Regions from separate parts of the Streptomyces sp. NPDC006294 genome, predicted to be linked through region 2. Evidence: riboswitches for the same ligand, from Rfam matches in the RefSeq annotation. Region 2 holds a riboswitch; each other region holds the start of a gene.
What was found. Region 2 has a riboswitch for cobalamin ahead of ACFYOP_RS15500 (hypothetical protein). Riboswitches for the same ligand answer to the same signal wherever they lie in the genome.
Positions count from the first base shown of each region.

Region 1: it holds a riboswitch for cobalamin, as region 2 does, so the genes downstream of both, ACFYOP_RS12100 (energy-coupling factor ABC transporter permease) here and ACFYOP_RS15500 (hypothetical protein) in region 2, are expected to answer to the same signal.
Region 3: it holds a riboswitch for cobalamin, as region 2 does, so the genes downstream of both, ACFYOP_RS22005 (iron ABC transporter permease) here and ACFYOP_RS15500 (hypothetical protein) in region 2, are expected to answer to the same signal.
Region 4: it holds a riboswitch for cobalamin, as region 2 does, so the genes downstream of both, ACFYOP_RS31830 (cobalamin biosynthesis protein) here and ACFYOP_RS15500 (hypothetical protein) in region 2, are expected to answer to the same signal.

Region 1 is NZ_JBIAHV010000006.1:92,159-94,347, reverse strand. Features, by position in the region: gene dhaL (dihydroxyacetone kinase subunit DhaL) at 1-290, shown strand, start outside; gene ACFYOP_RS12105 (PTS fructose transporter subunit IIA) at 287-697, shown strand; cobalamin riboswitch at 909-1,105, shown strand; gene ACFYOP_RS12100 (energy-coupling factor ABC transporter permease) at 1,135-1,824, shown strand; gene ACFYOP_RS12095 (energy-coupling factor ABC transporter substrate-binding protein) at 1,821-2,189, shown strand, end outside.
Region 2 is NZ_JBIAHV010000008.1:22,063-24,251, forward strand. Features, by position in the region: gene ACFYOP_RS15490 (HTTM domain-containing protein) at 1-143, shown strand, start outside; tRNA gene ACFYOP_RS15495 (tRNA-Ser) at 350-465, opposite strand; gene ACFYOP_RS15500 (hypothetical protein) at 679-918, opposite strand; cobalamin riboswitch at 1,098-1,218, opposite strand; gene ACFYOP_RS15505 (DUF4231 domain-containing protein) at 1,340-2,189, opposite strand, start outside.
Region 3 is NZ_JBIAHV010000012.1:51,916-54,104, forward strand. Features, by position in the region: gene ACFYOP_RS22000 (ABC transporter ATP-binding protein) at 1-245, opposite strand, end outside; gene ACFYOP_RS22005 (iron ABC transporter permease) at 245-1,354, opposite strand; cobalamin riboswitch at 1,458-1,591, opposite strand; gene ACFYOP_RS22010 (ATP-binding cassette domain-containing protein) at 1,694-2,189, opposite strand, start outside.
Region 4 is NZ_JBIAHV010000025.1:19,029-21,217, reverse strand. Features, by position in the region: gene ACFYOP_RS31840 (inorganic phosphate transporter) at 1-710, shown strand, start outside; gene ACFYOP_RS31835 (hypothetical protein) at 723-944, shown strand; cobalamin riboswitch at 1,076-1,209, shown strand; gene ACFYOP_RS31830 (cobalamin biosynthesis protein) at 1,343-2,189, shown strand, end outside.

The DNA.
Region 1 (2,189 bases), on a different contig from region 2:
CGCTGCGGACGGGGGTCGCCGCGGTGGCGCAGCTGGGCGGCGCGAAGGCGGGCGACAAGACGATGCTGGACGCCCTCGAGCCGGCGGTGGCGGCGCTCGGTGACAGCACCGGGTCGTTCGCCGCGGCCCGCGAGGCGGCCGAGCAAGGGGCCCTGGCGACGGTGCCGTTGCAGGCGCGCAAGGGCAGGGCGAGCTATCTCGGTGAGCGCAGCATCGGCCACCAGGACCCCGGAGCCACGTCCTCCGCCCTGCTGGTCGCCGCGCTCGCCGAGACGGTGGAGACGGCATGAGCGGCGGCGGGCAGGTCGGGATCGTGCTGGTCTCGCACAGCAGGGAGGTCGCCGCCGCCGTCGCCGAACTGGCCAAGGGGCTCGCGGGCGGCGGCGGTACGGCCCCGGTGGCGCCGGCCGGCGGGACCCCGGACGGCGGTCTCGGCACCAGCGCCGAACTGATCACCGCGGCGGCGGAGCAGGTCGACGGCGGGGCGGGCGTCGCGGTCCTGGTGGACCTGGGCAGCGCCGTGCTGACGGTCAAGGCGCTGCTGGCCGAGGGCGACGAACTGCCCGACGGGACCCGGCTGGTGGACGCGCCGTTCGTGGAGGGCGCGGTGGCGGCCCTGGTGACGGCCTCCGCCGGGGCCGACCTGGACGCGGTGGAGGCGGCGGCCTCGGAGGCGTACGACTACCGCAAAGTGTGACGTACGGCTGCGGCGGCCCCTCGGGCACCGCCGCCGCGAGAGGCGAGGTGCGGCGGCCGTGAACCGTGCGGCGCCGCCGCCGCGAACCCGGACATACCGCGGCCGCGGACAGCCACCCGCGCCGCCGCCCCCGGCCCGGATGTGGCGAACGGCTCACCCCGTCGCGGCCCGGTGCGCCCGTGCGCGGCTTGTGATGTCGCTGGTCGGCGCATTACTGTCACGGGGCCTTGGTGTTCGGGAAACCGGTGCGGTACCGGTGCGGCCCTCGCCACTGTGATCGGGAAGTCCGGCTCCGACCCCTCACGGGGAGCCACTGGGACACCGCGCCTGCGCGTGGTGCCCGGGAAGGCGGAGTACGGGCGGCATGACCCGTCAGCCAGGAGACCGGCCAGGGTGCGTTGTCCATCCACGAGGTGCTGGAGAGGGTCTCCCACATCATGCATATAGCCGAGGGGTATCTGCCCCCGTTGCACGCGGCCGCCTGGGGCGTCGCTTCCGCCCCGTTCGTCGTCCACGGCGTACGCGCCCTGACCCGCGAGGTCAGGTCCAATCCCGATTCGACCCTGCTGCTCGGCGCTGCGGGCGCCTTCACGTTCGTCCTGTCGGCGCTGAAGATCCCGTCGGTGACCGGCAGTTGCTCGCACCCGACCGGTACCGGTCTCGGCGCGATCCTGTTCAGACCGCCGATCATGGCGGTACTCGGCACCATCACGCTGCTCTTCCAGGCACTGCTGCTGGCGCACGGCGGTCTGACCACGCTCGGCGCCAACGTCTTCTCGATGGCGGTCGTCGGCCCCTGGGCGGGGTACGGGGTGTACCGGCTGCTGCGCCGGTCCGGGGCGCCGCTGATGGTGAGCGTGTTCTTCGGCGCGTTCACCGCCGACCTGTCCACGTACTGCGTGACCACCGTCCAACTGGCGCTCGCCTTCCCCGACCCGGGCAGCGGCGTGGCGGGCTCGCTGGCGAAGTTCGGCGGGATCTTCGCGCTCACGCAGATCCCGCTGGCGGTCAGCGAGGGCCTGCTCACCGTGCTGGTGATGCGGCTGCTCAGCCGGTCCAGCAAGGGCGAACTGACCAGGCTGGGCGTGCTGGTTCCGGGTGCGAAGAAGGAGGCAACGGTCCGATGAACCGTAACGCGAGGATCAACGCCCTGCTCCTGCTGGCCGTTGCGGCCCTGGCCGTCCTGCCCCTGGTGCTGGGGCTCGGGGACCACAAGGCCGAGCCGTTCACCGGCTCGGACGGGGAGGCCGAGACGGCGATCACGGAGCTCGAACCGGACTACGAGCCCTGGTTCTCCCCGCTGTACGAACCGCCGTCCGGCGAGATCGAGTCGGCGCTGTTCTCCCTGCAGGCGGCGCTCGGCGCGGGCGTGCTGGCGTACTACTTCGGGCTGCGCCGGGGCCGGCGGCAGGGCGAGGAGCGGGCGAAAGAGGCGCAGAGCAAGGAGGCGGGGGCGAAAGCCGCCGCCAAGGACTCCGACGCCGCCGCGCCC
Region 2 (2,189 bases):
GCGCCCTGGGGCGGCTACGGCGGCGCGGCATCCGACGAACAGGCATCACTGCGGAGGAAGCCTCCCCCGACTCCGGGACGACACCTGCCGCGGTACCTCCACAGCCCGGCCGGGCAGGCGACGCACACCCCGCAGGCCTGTGAAGAACGGAGTGGGGCCGCTCCCGGCACCCGAGTGCCTCGTTCGGACGCAGTGGCTCTCGGGTCCGGGACGCAGACGAGCGACCTGGCTGGCCACACGCACCGGTCAACGGTGGGACACCCCGCCCCAGGGTGAGACAAGGTGAACGCCAAGGGCGCGGCTCCGAACCGGAGCCGCGCCCTCTGACCTGCTACTTCTCTGACCTGCAAGCGGTGGGTGTGGGATTTGAACCCACGGTGACTCGCGCCACGACGGTTTTCAAGACCGCCACGCGTAACGCGCGCGTCCTGGTCTCACCTGCAGTTATGAGCGCACGGCGACCGCTATTCAGCCCTGTGGCCCACAGATGGCCCAGTAGCCAGGCCCTCGGGGCCAGTGACAGTCTGCTGGCCGGCTGGTAACCAGAACAACGCAACCCAGCAGACCCGCGGCGGAGCTGCTCGCCACACCGAAATTTTCTTCTGCAGCAGCAGCAGCCGACAACGCAACGCCTGCGAGGGTTGTCGGCAACTGACCGCCGCCACACCTAACCGTCGACTACTGGACAGGCTCGGCCGCGCCCGGGGTGGTCGTCGATGTCGCGGGGTTGGCCGGGGTCTGTCCGAACCCGGGGGCGAGCAGCAGCGCCAGGACCATCGCCACGGCAGCCCCCGAGCCAATCGCCGTCCCCAGATCGCCGCGGCCGGCGGTACGGGCGGTGTACTTGAAGACCGTGATGCCGACGGCAATGCTCACGACAAGGAGCAGGGCCGCCAGCGGCGCGATCTGAATAGTCACGAAGTCCTCCTGGCTGTCTCCGCCGGTGACGGCGGCAACTCGTCTGCGCGCTCGCACAGACCTCGCCCCTTCGTTGGAGAGACCTGGAGGTCGACAGCAAGAAAGCTCGATCCATATGGATCGAGCTTCAAGTCGATGTCCCGAAGCCCTCCCAGAAGGGCACGGGCGCGCGGACACGCTCGGGCACGTTCTGGATGGGCAGGTCCTCGGACTGACGCCTGGAGGCGCACACCGTTGCGGGACAGTTCCGGATTCGCACCGGATCCCCCTGCGTCCAGGGCCCATTGTACGGCCACGGAGTGCGGACCACGGCCCGGAAGTGAAGGACTGAACCAGGGCAGCAGAGCGGTGCACTCCAGCCCGTGCGACCTCGAGGGTCTCGGGCGAGGTGGGCGTCTGACCGCAGTCCAGCCGCCGCCAGTCAGATGACCTCTTGCTGTCCCTGGTTGGGTTGCTCTAGCTGCTGTTGGCGCTTGCGCTGCTCTACCCTCAGCGTCTCGACGTTCTCGGCCAGTTTCTCCAGGTTGGCCGCCTCGTCCTGCTGGTTGTACGGGGAGATCGCCAAGTCAAAGGCAGTGACGTGCTGTTCGATCGCGTCGGAAGTCTGCTGAAGGTTGAAAGCGCGTTCCCGGTACTTGAAGTAGCCAGTCACCGCAGTGGTCAGCGACACGAATGCCCCGAGAGAGATCATAATTGCCTTGCCGGGCTGCGGCTGCTCGTAGACGGCCGAGGTCACCATCATGGCCACTGACGCAACGAAGAGGCCCCACTGAAAGAAGTTGTGCACCCGTCGATAACGCCGCGTCTCGCGCCGCAACCGGTCGATCTCCTGCGGGATCGACTCCCGGTAGGAGTGCTGCCGATCCTTCGAGGACCGTGCCCCGGTGGACGCTTCGAGGATGCGCCGCTCCTCCAAAAGGTCGACTTCTAGTCTCAATTCCGCAACCGACTTCGGCTCCACCCCCTTCGGCTGACCGGTGCTCATGCGCCGGCCAAAGACGAACACCACCAGGAGCAGTGCAAGGAGCACACCACCTGCCGCGTTATACGGTCGCATGTCCACCTGGCGCCAGGTCACCGCGGTGACCACTGCCGCAGCGGAGAGCAGAAGAGCTCCGGTCAGGGCCGAGCCCACGGTCAAGAAACGCGAAATCCGGGACAGCTGTATCTGACTACTCAGCGCTGCATACGTACGCCGGTAGGCCAAGGCCCGTTCCACATGGGATACATCGACACGACCAGCCTCGGCTGCGCCCTCCTCCGTATCGCCT
Region 3 (2,189 bases), on a different contig from region 2:
GGCAGGGCGGCCAGGCGGCGGGCGCCTTCGCGCGCGCTGAGGGTGTGCAGGTCCTCACCGTCGAGCCGGACCGTGCCGGCCGAGGGGCGCAGCGCCCGGTAGACGCAGCGCAACAGCGTGGACTTGCCGCTGCCGTTGGGCCCGACGAGCCCGACGACCTGCCCGCTGTCCGCCCGGAGCGTGACCTCCGCCACCAGCCGCGCGCCGGCGATCTCGACGGTCAGTGCAGCTGTCTCGACGCGCATCAGGCGCCTCCGAAACTGTAGGAGCGGCGGCGCATCAGCAGGACGAAGCACGGCACGCCGATGACGGCGGTCAGTACGCCCACCGGCAGTTCGACGGGAGCGAGCACCACACGCGACAGGATGTCCACCCAGATCAGCAGGACGGCGCCCGCGAGCGGGGCGACGGCCAGCAGCCGGCGATGGTCCGCGCCGACCAGCATCCGTGCGGCGTGCGGAACCATCAGGCCGACGAAACCGATCGCACCGCTCACGGCGACCACCGCCCCCGTGACGGCGGCGCAGACCAGGAACAGCTCCTTGCGCAGCCGTCTCGCGTCCACCCCCAGCGCGGCCGCGGTCTCGTCCCCCATCGCCAGGGCGTTCAGACGGCGCGCCGCCACAGTGAGGTGGGCCAGACCGGCGAGCACGGCTCCCGCGGCGATCGGCACGGATGCCCAACTGGCCCCGCCGAGGCTCCCGAGCAGCCACATCATCGCGGACCGGGCAGCCTCGCCGCGTTCGGCCGCGAACACCATGAAGGTGGTGACGGCCGAGAAGCCGTAGTACATCGCGGTGCCCGTCAGGACGAGCCGCAGCGGGGTCAGACCGTCAGCGGTGCGGGCGATCGTGTACACCAGCGTCATGGCGAGGAGAGCGGAGAGGAAGGCCGCCGTGGACAGGGCCCACAGGCCGAGAGCGCCGAAGGCTCCGAAGAGGAGGACGGCATTGGCTCCGACGGCCGCGCCCGAGGAGATGCCGAGGACGAACGGGTCGGCGAGGGCGTTGCGGACCATGGCCTGTACGGCGACGCCGATGGCGGACAGGCCGGCCCCGACGACGGCGGCCAGCACGGCTCGTGGGAAGCGCAGTTCCCACACGATGGTGTACGCCGGGACTTCGTCGGGGGATATGGATCCGCCGGTCAGCCCGGCCCACAGATGCCGCAGCACCTCGCCCCAGGACAGCCCCGACGCCCCCATCCCTGCCCCGCAGACGATGGAGAGCACGAGCGCGGCGCACAGGGCGGCAAGAAGGGGCGGCAGGGATACACGCCTGGGCGGCGCGGGGCCGGTGCCGGTACGCGCCGTGTGAGGTGGCGCGGCCGGTTCGAGTTCGAGGGGGGTGGCCACGGGCGGTTCGCCTTCGCCTCGGGCCGTGCACCCACGGGAGCACAGGCGCGGCGCGGGACGCGGGGCGCCCTGTGCAGCACCCTCTCGCAGTCCACGGCGAATCGACAGGAGCCTTCACCGCCGCGGGTGATCGGGCTCGCGGGGCCATTGTGGGGCTCCGCCTACCGTTGCGGGTCAGCGCCGGACTTCGACCGGACTTCCCCCGCGGGGCGACTTGCAGCATAGCGTGTGCGAAAGGGCGCCCGTCCGTCATCTCCGTCTTCTCTGTCACCTCCGTCATCGAGAGGATGCGGCTCACGCGAGCACGGGGGTCGGGCCGGTCCGCCTCCCGGACCGGGCTCAGGCGCGTGCCCGCGTCGGCAGTCGTGCGGTGGTCTCCATCAGCCGGACGGTGAACGGGTGTCGCGGGGCGGTGAGGAGCTGCCGCGCCGGTCCCTCCTCGACGAGGTCGCCGGCCTCCAGCACGGCGATGCGGGTGGCCGTCGCGGCTGTGGCCAGGTCGTGTGTGATCAGGACCAGGGACAGGTCGCCCCGGTCGCGCACGAGTCCGGCGAGCGTGTCGAGGATCGCCCGCCGGGTGACCGTGTCGAGGCCGGAGGTGATCTCGTCGCAGATCAGCACACGGGGCCGGGCCAGCAGGGCGCGGGCCAGCGCGGCGCGCTGGAGTTCACCGCCGGACAGCCGGCCGGGGCGACGGCGTACGAGGTCTTCGGTCAGGCCGAGGCCGGCGAGCGTGGCCAGCGCTTCGGCCAGGGCGTCCGCCTCGGCCGTCCCCCGCAGCCGCACCGCCGTCCGGGCCACCTGGTCCAGGACCGGGCGGTGTTCGTCGAACGCC
Region 4 (2,189 bases), on a different contig from region 2:
ACCGCGCCGGTCAGATCGCCTCCGCCGGTCTCGTCTCCCTGGCGCACGGCACCAACGACGCCCAGAAGACCATGGGCATCATCACGCTCGCCCTGGTCGCCGGCAATGTCGTCGCCCCCGGGTCCAACCCTCCGATGTGGGTCATCGTCTCGGCCGGTATGGCGATCGCGCTCGGCACCTACCTCGGCGGCTGGCGCATCATCCGCACCATGGGCAAGGGCCTCACGGACCTCCAGCCGCAGCAGGGCTTCGCCGCCCAGACCAGCGCGGCCAGCGTGATCCTCGCCTCCTCGAACCTCGGCTTCTCGCTGTCGACCACGCACTCCTGCTCCGGCGCCGTCATGGGCGCGGGCCTCGGCCGCAAGGGCGGCGTGGTCCGCTGGTCCACCGCCACCCGGATGTTCGTGGCCTGGGGTCTGACCCTGCCGGCCGCCGGACTCGTCGCGGCGATCTCCGAGTACGTCACCAAGCAGGGCGGCTGGGGTGTCGCGGCCGTCGCCGCCTTCCTCGTCGGCTCCTGCATCGCGATCTGGTTCATCTCGCGCCGTCAGGTCGTCGACCACACCAACGTCAACGACGTCGACACCGAGGAGCCCGCGGACGTCGTCACGGACGCCGTCACGGCCGTCACCCCGCCGCCCGTCGGCGAACTGAAGACCACTGTCCCGGCCCCCGCCGACCCCGAGCCGGTCCGTCCGGCCGCGGTGTAAGGAAGCAGCAGCATGAAGATCGACTGGGTAGCCCTCGGCTCCGTGTTCGGCGTGAGCCTCGTCGCCACCGTCGCCCTGGTGGGCCTGTTCACCCTGGGCATCGTGGGCCTGAGCAAGCAGGGGTCCGGCACGCAGACCGCCGGTTCCGGCGTGCTGACCCGCACCGGCGCGTACGCGTGCTTCGCGCTCTGCGCGGCGGCGGTGGCCTACGGGATCTATCTGATCGTCACCTGACGTCCCATAGCCGCACGGAGGCCGGGCCGGACGCACCCACGGGTGGGTCCGGCCCGGCCTTCGCGTGTCCGCCCGTGTGGGACTGCGCACACTGTCCCGCAGCAGGTCAAGGGTGAGTTGACGGGCGTTCGCGCACATGGTGGACTGCCGGGGCCATCTACGGCGGCAGAAGAGGAAGTCCGGTGCGAATCCGGCGCGGTCCCGCCACTGTCACCCGGGGACACCACCCGGGGAGCCAGGAACTCTCGCCGCCGGTCACGTCGAACCAGGGCGCGGACCCTGAGTGAGGACTCCTGCCATGCCCGGCCGCGGTACTGCCCTGTCTGCACTGCCCGCCTTGCCCGCACTGCCTGTCGGACCCCGTCCCTGCGGACATCTCCCCTCGGACGGCTGATCCCGTGCGCGCCGACCGGATCTTCGTGTACGGCGCCGCGGCCGGCCTCGTCGGCGACCGACTCCTGGGCGATCCCCGCCGGGGGCATCCGGTCGCCGTGTTCGGGCGGGCCGCGGGCGCCGTCGAGCGTGCGCTGTGGCGTGACCACCGGGGCCGAGGGGCCCTGCACACCGCGCTGTGCGCCGGCGGAGCCGTGGCCGCGGCGGCCCTGGCCGCACGTGCCGTACGCCGCTCCCCCGCCGCCTCGCTCGCCCTGACCGCCGCCGCCACCTGGGCCGTCCTCGGGGGCACGACGCTCGGCCGTGAGGCCACGGCCGTCGGAGAGGCGCTGGCCGCCGGGGACGTCGAGGCCGCGCGCGAGCGGCTGCCCCATCTGTGCGGCCGCGATCCGCAGGCCCTGGACGAGCAGCAGATCGCCCGCGCCGTCGTGGAGTCCGTCGCCGAGAACACCTCCGACGCGGTCGTGGGCGCCCTCGTGTGGGGCGCCGTGGCCGGCGTGCCCGGGCTGGTGGGCTTCCGGGCGGTGAACACCCTGGACGCGATGGTCGGCCACAGGTCGCCGCGCCACCGGCGCTACGGCTGGGCCTCGGCCCGCCTCGACGACGTCGCCGGCTGGCCGGGCGCCCGGCTGACCGCCGTGCTGGCGGCCCTGGGCGGGCCCGACCCGCGAGGCGCCGTACGGGCCTGGCGGGCGGACGCCGCCAAGCACCCGAGCCCCAACGCGGGCCCCGTGGAGGCGTCCTTCGCGGGCGCCCTCGGCGTACGGCTGGGCGGGACCCTCTCCTACGGCGGCCGGGTCGAGCACCGGCCGGTGCTGTGCGCGGAGGGCCGTGCGGTGGAATTCGGCGACA